DNA from 3 places in the Sodalis ligni genome. Region 3 is predicted to be linked to each of the others. Evidence: predicted binding sites of a transcription regulator. Region 3 holds the regulator's gene; each other region holds the start of a gene.
What was found. Region 3 encodes LexA, which represses DNA repair genes until DNA is damaged. Its sites were predicted from a motif close to TNCTGTATGTACATACAGNA; they were not measured.
Positions count from the first base shown of each region.

Region 1 (7,534 bases), 1.5 Mb from region 3:
AGCGGCAGGTTATAAAACAGCACATAGCCGATGCGTCCGCCCAGAAACACGCCCAGAAAACCGGCATATAACAGGTTTTCCACTTCCTCTTTGGTCCAGCCGCTGCCGGGACGATTGGCCCGGCGCACCGCCAGCCACATGGCAAAGACGAAACCAATCAGGTACATGAGACCGTACCAATGAAGGGCAACCGGACCCACGGAGAAAATCACCGGGTCAAACTGAGGAAAAGCCAGATAATTCGTTGTCATTCATCACCACAACAGAGTTTATTTCAGGGCGTATATACCCGTCATACGTCGAATTGCAGGTACGTTGGCCTGCCTGCAACTTGGATTATTTAGGGTATCATAGCATAGGGGATACATTTTTCGCGGCGGACCGGCGGTAAATTTACCCGTCGCTCGTGTACGCTATATTCATTGACGGCGGTATTCAGCGACCGCCGCGAATCAGGCCGCCCAGGCCGCGACGTTCTAAAAATGCCGCCACCTGATGGCGTACGTCAATGGCGTTATGCGCCACCAGCACCCGCTCCGCCAGCTGTTCGGCATCGCTGAGCTCAACGTTGCGCAGCAGATATTTGATTCTGGCCACGGTGCGTCCGTTCATACTCAGGGACCGATAGCCCATGCCGGTGAGCAGCAGTGCCCCCATGGGGTCCCCCGCCATCTCCCCGCACAGGCTGCAATCGAGCCCCAGCCGCCCGCATTCCACGATAATCTTTTGCAGCACCTGCAGCATCGCCGGGTGCAGGCTGTCATACATAGCCGCCACCCGGGTATTGTTACGATCCACCGCCAGCAGATATTGGGTCAAATCGTTGGTGCCCACCGAAATAAAATCCACCCGGTTCACCAGGGAAGATAGCATAAACACCATGGCGGGCACTTCAATCATGATACCCACCCGCAGGGGCGGCAACGCATAGCCCAGCATCTCTTCCACTTCGCGGCCGGCCCGGTCGATCATCCGCCGGGCCTCGTCAATTTCGTCCACGCTTGTGATCATCGGCAGTAAAATGCTGAGGTTGCCGGTGGCCGCATTGGCGCGCAGCATGGCCCGCACCTGGATCAGGAAGATTTCCGGCTGATCCAGGGTAATGCGGATTCCGCGCCAGCCGAGGCACGGGTTCTCTTCGTTGATGGGGGCCATATAGGGCAGCTGTTTATCCGACCCCACATCCAGGGTACGCAGCGTAACGGATTTGCTGGGAAACAGCTGCAGCATGCCCTGATATTGCGCCACCTGCTCATCTTCCGACGGAAAACCGCTTTGCAGCATAAAAGGGATTTCGGTACGATACAGCCCGACCCCATCCACCCGGTCACCCAGCCGCTGTTCGTGCTCGGCGCTTAGACCGGCATTCAGCATGATTTGGATCCGCTCGCCGCTTTTAAGCCGCGCCGGCTGTTCCACATCATCTTCCGCCAGGCGGCTAAGCTCTTTTTCCTCGCTGATGAGGCGCTGATACTCCTGCACCAGCACCGGTTCCGGATCCACCAGCAGCTCGCCGCGATAACCGTCCACCACCAGCAGGCGCTGGTTCAGCAGCAAGGGTTGGATATCCGCGCCCATCACCGTCGGAATGCCCATGGCCCGGACCAGTATGGCGGCGTGGGAATTGGCGGCCCCGTCGCGCACCACCACGCCGACCATTTTACTTTGCGGCACTTCCGCCAGCAGCGTGGCGCTCAGCTCATCGGCCACCAGCACAAAACGGGACGGCCACTGCGTCACGCGCTGGGTGCTGTCGTCCAAATGGAACAGCAGCCGTTGCCCCAATGCCCGTAAATCGTTGGCCCGCTCGCGCATGTAGCTGTCGTTAAGCTGGGCGAACTGTTCGGCGAACTGTTCAATGACATATTTCACCGCCCATTCCGCTACCGATCCGCCGTCGATTTGTGCAAACAGCTCGCGCTTGAGGCGGGCATCGTTAAGCAAATGGGAATAAAGATCGAAGATGGCCGCGCTGTCTTGCTGGGCGCTGGCGTTAAAACGTTTGCTGAAACGGCGAAATTCCGCCGCCGCCTCGCCAAGGGCAAAGGTCAGCCGCTCCCGTTCCAGGGCGCTGTCCAGTGACGACGCCGGAAAGACCTGATCCAGCGACGGCTGGCTGGTATCCACCCAGCCCTGGGCGATAGCCACCCCCGGCGCGGCCGCCAGCGCGCGGATGCGTGTCTGGCGATACTGGCCGAACAGGGCGTTCAGCTGGGACTGCGAAAGAATGCCGGCCATTTGCGTGGCCAGCGTCACCATAAACGACTCTTCGCTTTCATCGAACTGGCGATGTTCGCGCTGCTGCACCACCAGCACGCCCAGCAGTTGGCGGCGATGGATAATCGGTACGCCGAGGAAGGAACGAAAACGTTCTTCTTTTACGGCGGGGATGTATTGAAAACTGGGATGGGTATGGGCATCGGCCAGGTTGATGGGTTCCGCCAGCCGTCCCACCAGCCCGACGATCCCTTGGTCGAATGCCAGCGTGATGGTGCGCCCGCGCGGTTTTTGTAAACCGCGCGTAGCCATAAGGTAGTAGCAGCGACGATCGTTGTCCGCCAGATAAACCGAGCAAACCTCAGTGTTCATCGCCAGACAGGTTTCATTAACCAGGATATCCAGCGTATCCGACAAACGCGGCGCGGCGGCAACCTTCTCAACGATCTCTCGTAAACGCGTGAGCATGTTCTGCGTAGCTCATCCCCTCTTTCGTCGATAAGCAGGACAAGACCGTTGCGGAGCGCCTTCCTGCAACGGCATGACAGTGGTAGAGAATTCTTTCATGACCCGGCGGTAAACGTCCCTCTTGAACGAAACCACCTGGCGGACAGGGTACCAAAAGCTGACCCAGCGCCAGCCATCAAATTCAGGTGTGCCCCCGCGCTGCATATTGATATCGGCGTCCTGACACATAATCTGTAGCAAAAACCACTTTTGCTTTTGCCCGATACAGACCGGCTTTGTGTCCCAGCGAACCAGCCGCTTTGGCAGTTTGTAACGCAGCCAGTTGCGGGTAGCGGCGAGTATGCGCACATCTTTGCGACTTAATCCCACCTCTTCGAACAATTCACGGTACATTGCCTGCTCAGCGGTCTCGCCGGCATTAATGCCGCCCTGGGGGAATTGCCATGAGTGTTGTCCGTAGCGCCTGGCCCACAAGACCTGTCCGTCACGATTACAGATTACGATACCAACATTCGGGCGGTAGCCATCATCATCGATCACTGGACTACCTCGATTACTTATAGTGCAAACATGACTTGATTGTTTCACATCCCCTCAATAGGGTAAACCACTGCTTTTCAGTAATGTCCGGCCTCAATCGTGGTTTCAGCGGGATTTGGCGGCCAGGTTATCAACAGTTTCGATCCGCGCCGTATGGCTTTATGCACTTTTTCTGTGGATAGTACTGTGCAGAACGCTGAATTAGTAGGGGAAAACTTTTAGCCAACCCTTCGGGAAACGAATTCCCGGCGGAGAAATCCTTTGGGATTTCATGCGGCTAGGATCCCATGCCGCCACGGCGGGATCCATCGGGATCTTGTGGCTTCATTCCGGGGGCCGGTAAAGCTAAAAATCAGTCAATGCTGGTTTTATCCACAATTTCGTGGATAAATCACTGCCATATCGGAACAAACCAGCAATATAACAGGGCGTCAAGGCTGTAAATAGCTACAGTAGTGAGTTTTTATTAAGGTTATCCCATAAATCTGTGGATAACCTGGTGTAAGATCCTGTTCATTGTTCTCCTCTACTGGTGCACAACCCTTTTGCTTACCGTTGTAGAGTTCAGATAATGGAATAAAAATAATAGAAAAATCATGCTATTATTAATGGCGTCAATTTATATGATCATTAAATACGGCTCATTGAAAATGACAGCCTAGTTTTTAAACACCATGCGGATAACACAGCGATGACCCTGCCGTTGGTTTCAACTCTCGTGACGCCGCCGGTCAATGAAGTTGAATTATTGGCCCGCGCCAGTGCCCTGGCGGGTTATACCCTGGGTGAGCTGGCAACCCATGCCGGACTGGTGCTGCCCGCCAATCTCAAGCGCGACAAAGGCTGGATCGGCGTGCTACTGGAGCGTTATCTCGGCGCCAGCGCCGGCAGCAAACCGGAACAAGACTTTGCCGATATCGGCGTTGAACTCAAGACCATCCCGGTGGATAGCGCGGGAAGGCCGCTGGAAACCACCTTTGTCTGCGTGGCGCCCCTCACCGGCAATAGCGGCGTCACTTGGGAAACCAGCCATGTACGCTATAAGCTGGCGCGGGTGCTGTGGATACCGGTGGAAGGCAGCCGGGATATTCCGTTGGCCGCGCGCCGGGTCGGCACGCCGTTGCTGTGGAGCCCTGACGCCCAAGAAGAGCTGAGGCTAAAGCAGGACTGGGAGGAATTGATGGATCTTATCGTATTGGGGCAGGTGGAAAAAATCACTGCCCGGCACGGCGAGGTTCTGCAGCTGCGTCCCAAAGCCGCTAATAGCCGGGCTCTTACCGCCGCCATCGGCGAATTCGGGCAGCCGATCATGACCTTGCCCAGGGGATTCTACCTGAAGAAAACCTTCACCGGCCCGTTGCTGGCCCGGCATTTCCTGATTTAGACAGTCATTGCCTGCCCGCGGGCATTCAGTATTGTTTATACCCATCATCTTTCACGTTACAGCTGTGTTGGCTGCAGTATGAAATCTTTTGGGTATATACTATTCGTTTAATATTCGTTTAGGTTGTTAACTCTTTATGTTTGATTGGATCCTGGACCCCAACGCGTGGCTGGCGCTGGGCACCCTGACTATCTTGGAAATCGTCCTTGGTATCGACAATATCATTTTCCTTTCTCTGGTAGTCGCCAAGCTTCCCCCTACCCAGCAAGGCAAAGCTCGCGGCATGGGGCTGTTCGGCGCCATGGTGATGCGGTTATGTCTGCTGGCATCTATTTCCTGGGTGATCCGTTTAACGTTTCCCCTGTTCACCGTTCTGGGCAACGCCATCTCCCTGCGGGATTTGATTCTCATGCTCGGCGGGTTGTTCCTGATTTGGAAATCCAGCAAGGAAATCCACCAGTCGCTGGAAGGGAGCGAAGAGGCGCAAAACAGCCGCGTCAGCTCCTTTACCGGCGCCATCGTGCAGATTATGCTGCTGGATATCATCTTCAGCCTGGATTCGGTGATAACCGCGGTGGGTTTGTCCAATCATCTGTTCATCATGATGCTGGCGGTGGTGATCTCCGTGGGGGTAATGCTGTATGCCGCCCGGCCCATCGGCGAGTTTGTCGCCAGGCACCCTTCCGTGAAGATGCTAGCCCTGTCGTTTCTGATTTTGATAGGCTTCACGCTGATTTTGGAAAGCGTTGATGTTCATGTGCCCAAGGGATACATTTATTTCGCCATGTTCTTTTCGATGGCGGTGGAAGCGCTGAATCTCGCCAGAAGCAAAAAAACCGATCAGGCCGGGCGCTCCGGCTCGGATCTTGAGGGATGAAGTAGTTGTTATGGGGTACCGGGCCCATTGAACAGCTTTTTTTTGTCTGAAAAGCAGTCTTAAAAAAGCCTGGCAAAGGCATAGCAGCCTGGTGTTTTGCTAAACTTATTGCCTATCCCAACGCTCAATGGACGGAAAATCACAATGAAAAAAAGCATCATGATCTGTTCGGCTATTCTCCTGGCGGGTTTACTGTCGGGATGTGCAAGTGATTATGTTATGGCCACCCAAAGACGGTCGGATGATTCTGACCAAGGGAAAACCCGAAGTGGATAAATCCACCGGGGTGATAAGCTATACCGATGAGCAGGGCAATGAAATGCAAATCAACGGTAATGACGTGTCGCAAATGATCGAACGTTGATTCCTCCCTGGCGATGAATACCCATTGGCCGGGCCGTTTTTGCTTTTCCCCGCGGCCTGGCTTGGTTATAGTCGATTACATCGGAGGAAGATCAACGCCCGCTCTTTTCAGACACTAAGGAACCAGCCTCAATGTATTATCACCGTATCCCCCACAGTTCTCTTGAAGTCAGCGTTCTGGGATTGGGCACCATGACTTTTGGTGAACAAAACACGGAGGCCCAGGCCCATGAGCAGCTGGATCATGCCGTCGCAGCAGGCGTCAACCTGATCGACACGGCTGAAATGTATCCGGTCCCGCCCCGGCCTGAAACCCAGGGACTGACGGAGACTTATATCGGTAACTGGCTGCACAGACACGGCCAGCGGGAAAAAATCATCCTGGCCACCAAAGTCACCGGCCCGTCACGGGGCAATGACGCATCTATCCGGCCACAGCAGATTCTCGATCGCAAAAACATCCGCAAGGCGCTGGACGACAGCCTGCAGCGACTGCAAACCGATTATGTGGATCTTTACCAGGTGCACTGGCCGCAGCGGGCCACCAACTGTTTCGGCCAACTGAATTACCGCTACACCGATGAAAAACTGGCAGTGACCATACTGGAAACCCTGGAAGCGCTGAATGAGCAGGTGCGGGCCGGTAAAATCCGCTATCTGGGTATTTCCAACGAGACCCCATGGGGCGCCATGCGTTATCTCCAGTTGGCGGAAAAACACGATCTTCCGCGCATTGTTACGGTGCAGAATCCCTATAGCCTGCTCAATCGCAGTTTCGAAGTCGGCATGGCGGAAATCAGCCAGTTTGAAGGGCTGGAGCTGCTGGCTTATTCCAGCCTGGCGTTCGGCACCCTGACCGGCAAGTACCTCAACGGCGCAAAGCCCGCCGGCGCGCGCAATACCCTGTTCAGCCGTTTCACGCGCTATAGCTCGCCGCACACCCAGCGGGCAATCGCCGAGTATGTCGCCCTGGCGGGACGTTTTGGCCTGGACCCGGCGCAAATGGCCCTGGCGTTTGTACGCCGGCAGCCCTTTGTGGCATCTACCCTGCTGGGCGCCACCACACTGGATCAGTTAAAAAGCAATCTGGCCAGCCTGACGCTGCGGCTGGATGACGAAATCATCGACGCCTTGGAAGAAATCCATCAGCGCTTTACCTTTCCCGCACCCTAATCCCAAGGTCCGGCGGCTTTCTTATCACTTGGAGCCGCCGGTACGGGTGCTTTTACCGGCTCGGGTCGCAAACCACAGCGTCGCTATCGCCGCCGAAAACAGCAGGCCAAAACCAATACCGACCACCACCGCAGGAACATTCAGTTTCACCACCAGCGAATAAAGCCCCAGCATCAGCAGCATGGCGGTATTCTCGCCGAAATTCTGTACGGCGATGGCATTGCCCGCCCCCACGCTCTGTTTGCCGCGATGCTGCAGCAAGGCATTGAGCGGCACGATAAAAAAGCCGCCCAGGATACCGATGAACGCCAGCAGCAGGTAGGATGGCATCAGGTGGTGCTGCAAACTCAGGGCCACCACCACTCCGCCCATGATGACACCCGCCGGCATGCAGCGCCGTACCGTTTCCAGGCTGATGAGTTTCGCCGCCGCCGCGGCGCCGAACACGATGCCTACCGCCACCATGGCATTAAGCATGGTTGGGGTGGCGTTATCGTTGATGCCCAGCGCCA
Region 1 covers NZ_CP075169.1:1,044,958-1,052,491, reverse strand. The annotation lists gene lgt (prolipoprotein diacylglyceryl transferase) at 1-251, opposite strand, end outside; gene ptsP (phosphoenolpyruvate--protein phosphotransferase) at 436-2,685, opposite strand; gene rppH (RNA pyrophosphohydrolase) at 2,698-3,225, opposite strand; gene mutH (DNA mismatch repair endonuclease MutH) at 3,917-4,609, shown strand; gene GTU79_RS04900 (TerC family protein) at 4,746-5,486, shown strand; partial or broken gene GTU79_RS04895 (YgdI/YgdR family lipoprotein) at 5,631-5,850, shown strand; gene GTU79_RS04890 (NADP(H)-dependent aldo-keto reductase) at 5,982-7,022, shown strand; gene lplT (lysophospholipid transporter LplT) at 7,047-7,534, opposite strand, start outside.
Region 1: a site for LexA is predicted at 3,661-3,680, ahead of mutH (DNA mismatch repair endonuclease MutH). Genes of this name have one in related genera too.

Region 2 (7,534 bases), 1.3 Mb from region 3:
GACATGGACCTGGCCCGAGGGTTCCACCAGCAAAAAGCGGTTTACCGCGCCGTCCGGAGTGCTGATGGCGGCGCTGCCGGCCACCATTGCCTTGGCGTATGCCGCCCACTTATGCAGCCATTCCACTACCCGCCCCTGGGGCAGGGCGTTATTGGCCGCTTCCATGGCGAAGCCGGTGGTGAACATTTCCGGCAGGATTATCAGATCGCGTCCGGCGGTAGTGGCCAGCAGGCCGTCGAAATGGGCCAGATTGGCCTCGCCGTCCATCCAGGCTAATGGCTGTTGCAGTACCGTGATTTTCAGAGTTGACATAAGCGCTCCGCGGCGGCGTCAAGAGTGGCATCCTGTTTGGCAAAGCACAGCCGGATGAGCTTGTGCGGGAAAGGATCGGCGCAAAAGACCGACAGGGGAATGGCGGCGACGCCCACTTCCACCGTCAGCCATTTGCTGAACGCCACGTCGTCCATGTCTGATATGGCGCTGTAGTCCGCCAGCAGGAAGTAAGTGCCCTGGCACGGCAGCACCTTGAACCGGCTCGGCGCCAATGCGTTGGTAAGATGATCGCGCCGTTCGCGATAGAAGTCGGGCAACTGCTGCCAGTGCTGCGGTTCGGCGTTCAGCATATCGGCGATGGCCAGCTGGGCCGGCGTGTTCACCGCAAAGGTGAGGTATTGGTGGATTTTGCGCACTTCGGCGCTGAGCACCGGCGGCGCGATGCAGTAGCCGATTTTCCAGCCGGTCATATGATAGGTCTTGCCGAACGACGAGACGGCAATGGCCCGCTGGCGCAGCTGCGGATGGGCCAGCACGCCGGCATGGCCGCCGGGGGCGAAGCAGATATGTTCATAGACTTCATCGCTGAGCACGTAAATTTCACGCTCGGCGATGGCCTGCCACAGCTGTACGAAATCTTCCGGCTGCCAGACGGTGGCGGAAGGATTATGCGGGGTGTTCAGGATAACCAGGCGGGTTTTATCGGTTAATTGATTGCGAAAGACCTCCCAGTCGACGCGAAACGACGGCGGCTGCAGGGCGATGTGGCGTGTGACGCCGCCCGCCAGGGTTACCGCCGGGGCATAGCTGTCGTAGCTCGGGTCGAAACAGATGACCTCATCGCCGGCGCGAACCAGCGCGCTGACGGCGGCGAACAGCGCTTCGGTGGCGCCGGCGGTGACGGTAATCTCGGTGTCCGCATCGGGACGCCAGCCGTAAATCTGTTCGGTTTTATCGGCGATGGCGGCCCGCAGCGCCACGGCGCCGGTCATCGGCGCATATTGGTTGGCGCCTTGTTCGACGTGGTACGCCAGCCTTTTTTTCAAATAGCCGGGACCGGAGAAATCCGGGAAACCCTGTGACAGGTTAATGGCTTGATGCTGCTGGGCCAGGGCGCTCATTTGGGTAAAAATAGTGGTGCCCAACGACGGAAGTTTGCTTTCAGGTGTGAAGGATGTGCTGCTCATGGCTAACGACCACTCTTAGAAGCCGGTTTTGAGTCCAATATAACACGCTGGGTACAATTGACAATCGGGACGTTTAGATGGGTAAACGGCTAAACGCCAAACATCGAAACATAAGCCCGGCGAAGAATTTTTATGGCGGCGAAAAGGAATAGCGGAGGGAATAAAGGTTATTTCAGCCAAAGAGAGAGGCGGTTAGAGTGAATGTAGCTCGTTCAGTCAGCCTGATTAGGCTAAGACTTAACCGAGTTTGTTTCCAATGCCAGTGGGATTAATTCTTAAGGGAATCATTCAATAAGTTAATCAAAACATTTGAAATACTCATACAAATATATGGTCTATTATTCCTTTTCCTTTAACGCCATCATAACACGCACGACATTCTGTTAACTTTTTCCCCATGAGAACTCTATGATCCCGAAGATTAATGTAAAAAATCGCCGTCCCGGTGGTTATCGCCTTTGGCGCGCTGTCCGGTTTTGCCCGGGCTGAAACGCAGACTTTGTCATGGATCCCGCTCATACGTCGGTGGTGTTTTCCTGGAACCATTTCGGCTTTTCCAATCCCACCGCTGATTTTTCTAATGTTACCGGCAATATCGTGCTGGACGACAAGCACATCACCCAGACAAAAGTGGACGTGACTATCCCTATCGACAGCGTCGATACCCATGTGCAAAAGCTGACGGAAGAGTTTAAGGGCAAGGATTATTTCGATCAGGCCACCTATCCCCAGGCCACCTTCCACAGCACAAAAATCATCAGCGAAGGCGCCCACAAATATAAAGTGTATGGCGACCTGAAAATCAAGGACATTACCAAGCCGGTGATTTTGAATGCGGTGCTGAACAAGATAGGCCAGCATCCGATGGAGAAAAAACAGGCGGTGGGCTTTAACGCCACCACTACTATCAAACGCTCGGAATTCGGTTTGGATAAATATGTCCCCATGGTGAGCGATGCCGTGGTGATAACTATCTCCACCGAAGCCCTGGTAAAATAACCCCCGTTCCGCTGCCGGCGCGTGGTTGTTTCTTGGCAACCGCTTAGCCCGGCAGCGCGTCATCCGCTTGGTATGTCCTGTATCGACCGCGGACCCCCTCCTTGGTATGCGCTTTATCGACAGCGGGCTATTCGCCTGGTACGCGCTTTACCGGCCGCGGAATGTCCCATGGCACCCCTTACCTCGACCGCAATCCATCCCATGTTACCCGCACCGATCCCGCACTGATTGTTCCACGCTGTTTCCCCGTGATGATAATCTGGCTCACAAATAATGATTTTCCTGCTATTACTCGATTGTCCCGGACCATCTTCGCTTCTCGCGGTTTCGCCAATCCGGTAAACTGTTTACCGAAGATTTTCTGAATTTGCGAGCCTATACCGAGGGACTTATGTATCAGGATTTGATTCGTAGCGAACTGAACGAAGCCGCGCTGACGCTGGCTAACTTTCTGAAAGACGAAAAAAATATTCAATCTATTGAGGATGCGGCCAGGCTTATCGCCGATTCCTTTAAAGCCGGCGGCAAAGTGCTGTCCTGCGGCAACGGCGGTTCCCATTGCGACGCCATGCATTTCGCCGAGGAGCTTACCGGCCGCTATCGCGATAACCGCCCGGCTTATCCGGCCATCGCCATTTCGGACGTCAGCCATTTATCCTGCGTCAGCAACGATTACGGGTATGATTTTGTCTTTTCCCGTTATATCGAAGCGCTGGGCAATAAGGGCGATGTGCTGCTGGGCATCTCCACCTCCGGCAATTCGGCCAATATCATCCGCGCCGTCGACGCCGCCCGGGCCAAAGGCATGAAAGTGATTACCCTTACCGGCAAAGACGGCGGCAAAATGGCCGGCACCGCCGATGTGGAAATTCGCGTGCCCCATTTTGGCTACGCCGATCGTATCCAGGAGATCCATATCAAGTCGATTCATATTCTGATCCAGCTTATTGAAAAAGAGATGGCTGCGGCGGTGTAATGCAGCGCCGACATCGGCATGGATGCGGCGGCGTGACCTCGCTCCGGCATCGGGATGAGGGCAGCAGCGTATTGCGGTAACGGAATCGGGATGGCGGCCGGGTAAGGTCGTGCCGCCATCGGGATGGCGCGGAACAGGAGAGGGTCATGTGTGAACTGCTCGGGATGAGTGCCAATGTGCCGACGGACATTTGCTTCAGCTTTACCGGGTTAATGCAGCGGGGCGGCCGCACCGGACCGCATAAGGACGGATGGGGCATCACGTTCTACGAGGGGCTGGGCTGCCGGACCTTCAAGGATCCGTTGCCGAGCATCAGCTCGCCCATCGCCCGGCTGGTGCAGGAGTATCCCATCAAATCCTGCGCGGTGGTTTCTCATATCCGCCAGGCCAATCGCGGCCGGGTGGCGCTGGAAAACACTCACCCTTTTACCCGAGAACTCTGGGGACGGAATTGGACTTTTGCCCACAACGGCCAGCTGCGGGGATACCGTCAACTGGACACCAGCCCCTATCGGCCGGTAGGGCAGACCGACAGCGAGTATGCGTTTTGCTGGCTGCTGGCCCGGCTGGCGGAACGCTATCCCCACACCCCCGGCCATTGGCCGTCGGTGTTCCGTTATATCGATAGCCTGGCGGGCGAGCTGCGGCAAAAAGGCATCTTCAATATGCTGCTGTCCGACGGCCGTTTCGTTATGGGATATTGTTCCAGCGAACTTTACTGGATCACCCGGCGGGCGCCGTTCGGCAAAGCCACCCTTATCGATCAGGATGTGGAGATTGATTTCCAGCAGCAGACCACGCCAGACGATGTGGTGACGGTCATCGCCACCCAACCGCTGACGGGGAATGAAACCTGGCACAAGGTTGCGCCAGGGGAGAGCGTATTATTTCGGCTGGGTGAGCGCGAGCTGTGACGCCACGGGCGCGCGGGTCATTTGCATCGGTGTGCCTATCACATACTGGCCGTTGACCACCGCCACCGCCGCCGGCTGATGATGTTCGGCAAAGAAAGCGTAGCCGGGCTGCAGCTGTTGCCAGAAAGAATAATAGGTGGAATAACGGTGACGCTGCATATTTGCCGGCGTCATACGGAACGGATAAATATGAATCTTTATCGCATCCTGGCCATTTCGTAATGCCGCATCCACATAGCGGTATATTTCAGCAATATAACTGTCGGTCATGGCGTAACAGCCGATGGAACGACAATCGCCATGAATCATCAGCATGGCGCCGGAATAGCCGCGGGATTGATCGTAGGCATTGGGGAAACCGATATTGATGGCCCGGTAATAATGGCTGTTGGGCTGCAGATTGCGGCTGTCGATAGTATAAAAACCTTCCGGACTTTTAAAATCGCCTTCCACCCGTTTCGGGCCCAGCCCGCCGGAGAAGTTGCAAATGCCGTAGCTGCCTATCAAGCGGTACTCCGGGCCTATCTTGGCGTAGAGCTCAAGGGTTCGTTCTTCTTTGAAGATTTGAATAAATACCGGTGAGCCGAGTAATTGGGCTTTCAATTCATTTGAAATAACTTGCGCCTGCTCACTGGCATAACTGACAGATGTAAATGCCGGTATACAAAACAACATCGCAAACAGCAGTGCGATTTTGCTCATTATCATTCCTGCGTAGTCAAAATAAATAACAAACCTGCAATAATCATTGCCGGCAAACCCTGTAAAACGATAATACATTTAAGATAATCAGCGACACGATATCACTGCCCGAACTTTTATCAAGATACGTTTTGTATATATTCGCGTACTTACTGTATACTCATACAGTTAAAAGGGGGGCAAATGCGCAAAATCATACATGTCGACATGGATTGCTTCTTCGCGGCAGTGGAAATGCGCGACGATCCGAGCCTGCGCGATATCCCCATCGCCATCGGCGGCAGGGCGGACAAGCGGGGGGTCATCAGCACCGCCAACTATCCGGCCCGGGTATTCGGCGTGCACAGCGCGATGTCCACCGCCATGGCCATGAAGCTTTGCCCCCATCTTAAACTGCTGCCGGGGCGCATCAATGCCTATAAAGAAGCATCGGCGCATATCCGTGAAATCTTTAGCCGTTATACGCCGTTAATCGAGCCGCTGTCGCTGGACGAAGCCTATCTGGATGTGACCGACAGCGCGTATCACAACGGTTCGGCCACCCTGATGGCCCAGGCCGTCCGCGCCGACATCGCCCGCGAGTTGCGGCTCACCGCCTCCGCCGGCGTGGCGCCGGTTAAGTTTCTGGCCAAAATCGCCTCCGATTTGAACAAGCCCGACGGGCTGTACGTTATCAGGCCTGAACAGGTCGCCTCCTTTTTGCAGTCGTTGCCCTTGGGGAAAATACCCGGCGTGGGCAAAGTCACGGCGAAAAAACTGGCTGATATGGGCCTTAATACCTGCGGCGATATACAGCGTTATGATCTGGCGGCGCTGCTCAGGCAGTTTGGCAAATTCGGCCGGGTGATCTGGGAGCGTTCTTTGGGTATCGATGAGCGGGAGGTGACCTCCGATCGGATGCGTAAATCGGTGGGGGTGGAGCGCACCCTTGAGGTTGATATTGATGATTGGGCGGCGTGCGCACAGATTATCGAGGCGCTGTACCCGGAGCTTGAGCGCCGGTTGGAGCGGGTGCGACCGGATCTGCACATCGCCCGGCAGGGCATCAAGCTCAAATTCGCCGATTTCCAGCAAACCACCCAGGAGCACGTGTGGCCGGTACTGAACAAAGTGGATTTGATGGAGATCGCCCGCCAGGCGTGGGATCAGCGGCGCGGCGAACGGGGGGTGCGGCTGGTGGGGCTGCATGTGACGCTGCTGGACCCGCAGATTGAGCGGCAGCTGATATTTAACTGGGAAGATGATTTGTTTTTGTGAGGGGGGAGCTGCGCTCCCCCAACCCCTGCTGGGCGGCTCGTTGCACGATTGGTGTAAGCGGGCCTACCATGCCATGGGGTGCTCGGTCGGGCGGGAAAACCACGCCCGATTCGACCCCATTGGCACGGTCTCCCTTTAACACGTCCGTTGCGCGATTGGTGTAAGCGGGCTTACCGTGCCATGGGGCGCTCGGTCGGGCGGGAAAACCACGCCCGATTCGACCCCATTGGCACGGTCTCCCTTTAACACGCCCGTTGCGCGATTCGTGTAAGCGGGCTTACCGTGCCATGGGGCGCTCGGTCGGGCGGGAAAACCACGCCCGATTCGACCCCATTGGCACGGTCTCCCTTTAACACGTCCGTTGCGCGATTCGGTGTAAGCGGGCTTACCGTGCCATGGGGCGCTCGGTCGGGCGGGAAAACCACGCCCGATTCGACCCCATTGGCACGGTCTCCCTTTAACACGTCCGTTGCGCGATTCGTGTAAGCGGGCTTACCGTGCCATGGGGCGCTCGGTCGGGCGGGAAAACCACGCCCGATTCGACCCCATTGGCACGGTCTCCCTTTAACACGTCCGTTGCACGATTCGTGTAAGCGAGCTTAACGAGCCATGGGCCCTGATGTTTAGGCTTTTTCCGGGATGGCCCTAAGCAGTGCGGTCAATAAGGTCCAGTACTGGCCGACGCTTTTGATATGCACCTGCTCGTCCGGGGAGTGCGGTCCGGTGATGGTTGGCCCGATGGAGACCATGTCCATGTTAGGGTAGGGCTTTTTGAACAGCCCGCATTCCAGACCGGCGTGGATCACCTGGATGTTCGGCGTTTTGTTGAACAGCTTCTGGTAGGTTTCGCGTACCAGATGCATCACCGGTGAGGTGGCGTCCGGCTTCCAGCCCGGGTAGCTGCCTTTGGCAATGCATTCCGCGCCCGCCAGCTGGCCCAATGCGGTCAGGGATTCCACTACGTTCTCTTTGCCGCTGTCGATGAGGGAGCGAATAAGGCAGCGGATGGTGGCGGTCTTTTCGTCCAGGGACACCACGCCGACGTTCAGGGAGGTTTCTACCACGCCTTTTACGTCGTCGCTCATGCGGATCACGCCGTTGGGGGTGGCGTTCAGCAGGGCGATAAATTTGTCGCCGCAGGCTTTGGTCAAAGCCTGCAGTTCGGATTGCACCGGTTCCACTGAAATCGCCAGTTTCTTTTCCTTGGCCGCCAGCTCCGTTTGGAT
Region 2 covers NZ_CP075169.1:4,708,928-4,716,461, reverse strand. The annotation lists gene GTU79_RS22105 (amidohydrolase) at 1-312, opposite strand, end outside; gene GTU79_RS22100 (pyridoxal phosphate-dependent aminotransferase) at 300-1,460, opposite strand; gene GTU79_RS22095 (YceI family protein) at 1,965-2,459, shown strand; gene lpcA (D-sedoheptulose 7-phosphate isomerase) at 2,851-3,435, shown strand; gene GTU79_RS22085 (class II glutamine amidotransferase) at 3,582-4,349, shown strand; gene dpaA (peptidoglycan meso-diaminopimelic acid protein amidase) at 4,320-5,051, opposite strand; gene dinB (DNA polymerase IV) at 5,235-6,308, shown strand; gene pepD (beta-Ala-His dipeptidase) at 6,932-7,534, opposite strand, start outside.
Region 2: a site for LexA is predicted at 5,202-5,221, ahead of dinB (DNA polymerase IV). Genes of this name have one in related genera too.

Region 3 (7,534 bases):
GTCACCACAGCCTGATCCGACTAAAAGAGATTGGCTGCTGGAGTGCGATTCCATGACCCGGCGCCTGGAACGCCATTGCCGGCAGGTAAGCGTACAGCGGGCCAGGGAGGGGTACGTCTTCGCCGGCGAAGCGGGCGACGATATTGCCTTGCTGCCCGCCAGCGAGCGCTACTGGCTGCGTGAGGTGGTGCTGTACGGCGACGGCAATCCATGGCTGGCGGGCCGTATGATTATTCCCGCCGCGGTGCTGGAAGGACCGGCGTGCGCGCTCAAAACTCTGGGGGATATGCCGCTTGGGCGATGGCTGTTCCGCGACGGGATGCCGACCCGTGACTACATCCAGTTGGGTCGGGCGGGGAATTTATGGGCGCGTCGCTCTTGCCTGCGTCCGCATGGAAAGCCCTTATTGCTAACCGAACTGTTTTTACCGGATGCCCCTCTGTATCGTTAACAGCGGCGGCGTTTTGATGAAGTGAAGGAGAGAAAAGTGGAACACAGCGCCACAATGGGCAAATGGCAGGCCTGGTGCCGGTTGATGCGCATTGATAAACCCATTGGTTCTCTGTTGTTACTTTGGCCGACGTTATGGGCTCTGTGGCTGGCCGGACGGGGCACTCCCGATGTCGGCATTCTGCTGGTTTTTATCCTCGGGGTATTTTTAATGCGTGCCGCCGGGTGCGTGGTGAATGATTTCGCCGATCGCAAAATTGACGGCCATGTTAAGCGTACCGCGTCGCGCCCTCTGCCCAGCGGCCACATCAGTGAAAAAGAAGCAAAGGTCCTGTTCTTGTCACTGGTCACCGCGTCCTTCGGCCTGGTGCTGACATTAAATTCCATGACCATTGCCCTATCGGTGGCCGGATTGGTCCTGGCATGGGTTTACCCGTTTATGAAGCGGATAACTCATTTACCGCAGTTGGTATTGGGCGCGGCCTTCGGATGGTCAATTCCGATGGGGTATGCCGCAGTTAGTGAGTCCTTACCGATTTCATGCTGGCTGCTGTTCGCCGCGAACGTGCTGTGGACCGTGGCCTATGACACCCAATATGCCATGGTGGACAGGGATGATGATATCCGCATCGGCGTTAAATCAACCGCTATTCTGTTCGGCCGCTATGACAGGCTTATCATCGGTATATTGCAAGCGGCTACCCTGCTGTTATTGGTTTTGCTGGGATGGCGGTCGGGATTGAACGGCATTTTCTTTATCGCATTGGCGCTGGCGGGGGCACTGTTCGTTTATCAGCAAAAGCTTATCGCCGGACGTGAACGGCCGGCGTGCTTCAAAGCCTTTTTGAATAATAACCTGGTGGGCATGGTGATCTTTCTCGGCATCGCGCTGAGCCTGCTTGTCGAGGCGATGAAATAATCATCCGCAGCCCACAGCTCACGGAACTATGTCGACAGCCAGCATCGCAGTCGACAGACAACATCGCACAGCCCGCCCCTGGCGGCTTTCCGCCAAGCCGCCAGGGATTGTCGATACTGCTTATTCTACTCCGCCGGTGACGGCAGGGGTTGAAGTCCGGGGGCGGCAACCAGCAGGCTGGCGCTTTCTATGGTCAAATGCACTTCCGGCGTCATCAACTCGCTGAGTATCTCGCTCATTTCAAGCACCTTTCCGCTAATGGCATCGCCGCTGTCGCTGATGTAGTTCTCTTCGCGCAGCGTGGCCACCAGTGTGGAAAACACCGCCTTATCGAAAAACTCCGGCGCATTGATACCGTGCAAGACCGAGAGCCGCTGGGCCATGATCCGGCTCTCTTTCTCCAGCGTGCCTCGATTGATTTGAGGGTTGAACCGCAATAAGGAGAACGTAATGGCATAACGCTGCAGGGTTTCCCTTATTCCTGCGGCCAAGAGCTGCAGAGTTTGGGCGCGCACCGGGTTGAGCAGGAGTTGCCGCGCCTCCTCGATAATCAATCCCTGCCGGAGCAGCTCTTCAATCAGCGCATCGATAACCGGGCCGATCTCCGCCGTTTCATAGTGCATAAACAGTTCTGCTTTGAGCAGCGGGTAAAGCAGATAGCTATGGCGTAATAGCGTCTCGCGGTCTATACCGGGATGGCCGAGAATGATGCTGGCCACCAGCGACGGCAGGATAAATAAATGCTGGATGTTGTTCCGGTAGTAGGTCATCAGCACCGCTTGTTCTCGCGTCAAATAGATGATGTCGCCGATGGTGTCCTGCTCAACGCTGAATTTATTCATAGCCAGAGCATGCTCCAGCAAGCCTTCCGCCGTGGTATCCGGAATGGTCACATCCGCTGCGTAGGGAACGTTGCGCATCAGTTCCAGATAGCAGTTCAGTTGGTGCAGCAATTGTTCCCGGGTTAACGAACGCTGGCGTGAAGCCAGCAGTACCGTGGAACAAAGATTAATGGCATTCGCCGCGGCGGCGTTATTGATGCGCACCATGATTTTGCCGGCGATGTCATCCACCACCGGCGCCAGCCAGCCGGGACGCTGGGCTTCGATAGGATCGATGGAATCACGCCACTGCGGCACGTTCTGGCTCAGATAGGCGCTCAGTGACAAAGGCTCGCCGAAGTTGACATAACCTTGGCCCAGATTACGCAATTTACGCAACCCGCGCACCATCTGCAAAAATCCCTCTTTTTCCTTGGTGGCGCCGCGCAATTCCTTGGCGTAGGTGGCCACCTCCATGACATGTTCATAGCCGACATAAATCGGCACCAGGGTGATGGGCCGGTTTCCTCCCCGCAGCATGGCCTGGATGGTCATGGTCAGCGTGCCGGTCTTGGGCTCCAGCAGGCGTCCGGTACGGGAACGCCCTCCCTCCATAAAATATTCCACCGAGTAGCCGCGGGTGAACAGTTCCCCAAGGTATTCACGGAATATGGTGGAGTAGAGTTTATTGCCCTTGAACGTGCGGCGGATAAAAAATGCCCCCAGGCGCCGGAAAATCGGGCCCGCCGGCCAAAAGTTCAGGTTAATGCCGGCGGCGATATGCGGCGGCACCAATCCCTGGTGATAAAGCACATAGGACAGCAGCAGATAATCCATGTGGCTGCGGTGGCAGGGCACGTAGACGATTTCGTGGCCGTCTTCGGCCAGTTGCCGGACCCGATCGGCATTGCGTACGTGCAGACCTTGATACAGGCGATTCCAGGTCCAGCTCAATACCCGATCCGATAAACGTATGGCCTCATAAGAAAAGTCCGCCGCAATTTCCTCCATCAGCTGGATGGCGGTTTGCTGCGCCTTATCGGTGGAGATTTTTTTGCTGCGGGCTTCATCTTCAATGGCTTTTTCAATGGCCTTGGACGCCAGCAGCTTGTTAAAAAGATCCTGGCGTACCGGCAAACGCGGCCCAACCGCCACCAGGCGCTGGCGGGCAAAATGTATCCGGGCGACCCGGGCGAGCTTTTGCGCGATGGTCTTATCCGTGCCGTGTTCCGTTGCCATGTACCGCATCGACAGCGGATTGGAAAAGCGGACAAAACTGTCACGCCCCAGCCAGAGAATGGCGATGAATTTTTGAAAACCGTTCAGCAGCCGTAACTGCGGAGCCGGTTGGTTGGGCTGTGCTTCACGGCCCGGGGCGCGTCCGAACATCACGGAAACCGGCACCATTTGTACATCGAGCTGGGGGTTGTTACGGTGTAAGTCCAGGTAATTGTGGAATAACTTGACGGATTCCGGCTTCTCGGTGAAGTAGGAGAAAACCCGCGGACCATCGTTAATAAAGACATAACGCGGCAGCGTTACCCCGTCAATTTCCAGGGGAATCAGCGGATCCGGCAGTTGGAGCTTTAAGCACTGCCCGCGCAGGGTAAGCAAATCCGCTTTGGAATTATAAGGTAACACGTACATCATGGCCCGCATGGGATCCAGACCGGTTTCTTCCCGTGGATTCGCGGGGATTACCTTACTTCTCACCAGCAATTTTATTGGCAAATCCAATAACGCATAATAAATGTTACGCCAACCTGACATATCTGTGTGAAGCCTCTTGTTAGCATTGCGGCACAAGAATACCAGAAACTGCGCAACAGATCTGTGGTGATGAGAACGCAAAGAACCGGTAATATGGGCGCAATTTTCCTCAAGCGCGCAAATGTATGGCAAACCAAATCAGTGGACTTAAACGTATCTATAACGCCATGGGATATTCATTAAAAGGATTATCAGCGGCCTGGCGTCATGAAGCGGCTTTTCGGCAGGAAGCGGTAATAGCCATCCTTGCCATCGTACTTGCATATTATCTCGAATCCGACGCTATTTCGCGTATTTTATTGATTGGCTCGGTGTGGCTGGTATTGGTGATGGAAACGATAAACAGCGCCATAGAAGCGGTGGTGGACCGCATCGGGCCAGAGCTGCACCCCCTCTCGGGACGGGCAAAGGATCTCGGGTCGGCTGCGGTTGCGCTGGCCATCATATTGGCGGCCTGGGTCTGGATAACCTTGCTGTGGCGACTATTTCGATGATGGCTTCTCTTAACCGTTGTTAAATTCAGCCGTTTTTATTACGTTTTGCCACACATGAGGTTTTCAATTGGGCTCGACCTGTATATACTCACATGAAGACTGTATAAACAAACAGGGGACGGAATGAAAGCGTTAACCGCCAGACAACAAGAGGTTTTTGACCTTATCCGCGATCATATATCGCAAACCGGCATGCCGCCGACACGCGCGGAGATCGCCCAACAGCTGGGGTTTCGCTCACCCAATGCCGCCGAGGAGCACCTTAAGGCGCTGGCGCGAAAAGGGGCGATTGAGATTGTCTCCGGCGCTTCCCGCGGGATCCGTTTACTCATTGAGGAAGAGAGCGGTTTGCCTCTGATTGGCCGCGTGGCGGCGGGCGAGCCATTGCTGGCGGAACAGCATATCGAAAGCCATTACAAAGTCGATCCTGATTTGTTCAAACCCCATGCGGACTTTTTGCTGCGCGTCAGCGGCATGTCAATGAAAGACATCGGCATCATGGATGGTGATTTGCTGGCGGTGCACAAAACGCAGGATGCCCGTAATGGCCAGGTGATTGTCGCGCGGATTAACGATGAAGTGACGGTAAAACGCCTCAGAAGACAAGGCAATATCGTTGAGCTGTTACCTGAAAACAGTGATTTCTCCCCCATCGTGGTAGATCTACGCCAGCAGGAGCTCACTATCGAAGGATTGGCGGTAGGTGTCATTCGCAACGGCAATTGGATCTGAGCCTTTGTCTGGACCCGCTTTGATCTGTTGGTGACTCTAGGTAGCGTATTCTCCCCCGGTTTGGTTTTCGGCGTCCTTTATCAGCTTCGGCGGCCGCAGATTTATTGGGGGAGCTGTGGCGCGTCGTTTTGTTCCGTTCAATAACCTTTTGCATCTTTTCTTGCCTCGCTTTATTCAATACTTGCCGTAATTAATCGCTGTTCCCGCCAGCTATCCGCGTTAGAGCATAAGTGAAGTTTATACATAGTCTGTTACATTTATCGTCATTCTAATTTCCTCCGCTACCTGCTGTTTTATATCGCCTTATGGTAAAAAACGCGGGAATTACCGTCCATATGACGTCAAATCCTCTGCCAAATAAGCCTTTCGCCAAACGCACTGCTATACTTAATCTCATAGGGTTAGCTTATAGATTAACGATGTCAGACGTTTTCTTTAACGAATCCGATTATTCATTAACCGCTGCAAAGGTTAATGATTAAAATTCCTCACCAAACGATAGTGAAGGAGTTTTACAATGAATACTGACCAAGCAAGCGGCAACTGGAAGCAATTCAAGGGTAAAATGAAAGAACAATGGGGCAAACTCACCGATGATGATTTGACCGTTGTTGAAGGAAGCGTGACCAGTTAATCGGTAAAATTCAAGAACGTTATGGTTACGGCAAAGAAGCAGCAGAAAAGGAAGTTTCGAACTGGGAAACCCAGAATAAATATCGCTGGTAGCGATGTGACGTGGTAGCCCGCTATTACGTTGGTTACCCGAAATAATCAGATTAATGTTCCTACCCAAAGGTACAAGGATGTACCACCTTACTAATCACATACTTAAACTAATCTACTAAAAATTTTAATGCCTCCCTGTTTAACTCTTACCTCTTTTTGATCCCAATGCTATGGTCATGTCCGCAATTATGCAGCCGATCGCAGGATTGCACTTCGGAACACTTGAGGCAAAAACCATGGGCTTCCACAACGTTATGCCGCATGGCAAAACCCGCTGACCGGGCCATGCGTTGTAGAATCTCCTCAATCCCCTCGGTGGATTGCTCCGTGACCTGGCCGCAGCGATCGCAGATAAAAAAAGCCGAGGTATGGCTAGGCTCTTCAAAATGATGGCACAAGACAAAGCTGTTGGTTGACTCGACGCGATGGATAAATCCCTGCTCCATTAGAAAATCCAGTGCGCGATATATAGTCGGCGGTTTAGCCTGGGGTTCTGAGGCCCGTAACAGATCAAGCAGATCGTAGGCGCTAATGGCCCCCTCCTGCTGCGTCATCAGGCGCAATACTTCGAGCCGCTGCGGCGTCAGGCGTACATTCCGTTGTTCACACAATTGTTCAGCTTGACTGAGCAATTGCGAACTAGTCATGCTTTTCATAGGGAACCCCCGTAGCTTATCTATCCATCATCTTATCATGATGACGATAAAATACCGAATTTAGGGATGTAAGCCGAGCGAGGCTATAGCATTCCCGGCTAACGGTCAGCAAAACAGGGCAGAGAAGAGCTTTTATGCTGTCAGGCGTGGCGACATATTTATTTCCCGGGGAGGGTGGCTGTTGATGCCTTCCGTAACGCTATTGGCGATGGTAATCAGGTGATAGATAACCTGTTTGTTGCTTGCCCTGGTTTTCCTCTTGATATTTATCTTATGGGAGGAAAGGGTTTTTTCTTTGATATGCAAATGTGAACAGATATGTAACGTATCGTAGCCGGACATCCACATTGTGAGGACTTCAGCTTCCGTTTTACTAAAGCGCAGTGGGGAAAATCCAAGTTTGTTATTATCATCCAGCCATGTTCTGACATCGAGATAATAACGGATAATCATATTGATAGTGCTGATTTTGATAAACTTTGAAGTGATAATGACATTCTTTTTGATTGGGATAAAATCATAGAATTTTATGCTTTCATTACCGATAAAGATAAAAAAGAGCGTCGCCGGATGCTGTTCTATGACGGTCTTGAGCTCCTCATTATTGTGCTGATATTGAAAATAATTCTGATTGATAAAAATAATGGAAGGAGATGCTGTTTCGCATTTTTTTCTCAATGTTGACAAACTGTCCAGTGTTCGAATACTTCCTTTAACACCATTTGCGCCAAGAGAGCTTTTCAGCGCATATCTGGTGTATGTGCATGGATCAAGAATAAACACTGTCATAATAATCGCGATATCTACAGTTATGGTTATTGATAGGGGAAGGATGCGTTAGTTCGTTCTATAAATTCCCTTTGAAGACGAGAACAGTGCCTTCGGTATTTGTTTACCGGCTGCTTGTTCGGTTGAATATGATTTTTCTCTTTCTGTTTTCCCTGAAATGCAGAGCCAGGCTGATTA
Region 3 covers NZ_CP075169.1:6,003,660-6,011,193, reverse strand. The annotation lists gene ubiC (chorismate lyase) at 1-451, shown strand, start outside; gene ubiA (4-hydroxybenzoate octaprenyltransferase) at 506-1,369, shown strand; gene plsB (glycerol-3-phosphate 1-O-acyltransferase PlsB) at 1,495-3,960, opposite strand; gene GTU79_RS27915 (diacylglycerol kinase) at 4,086-4,454, shown strand; gene lexA (transcriptional repressor LexA) at 4,578-5,186, shown strand; partial or broken gene GTU79_RS27905 (CsbD family protein) at 5,704-5,912, shown strand; gene zur (zinc uptake transcriptional repressor Zur) at 6,059-6,568, opposite strand; gene rcsA (transcriptional regulator RcsA) at 6,701-7,357, opposite strand.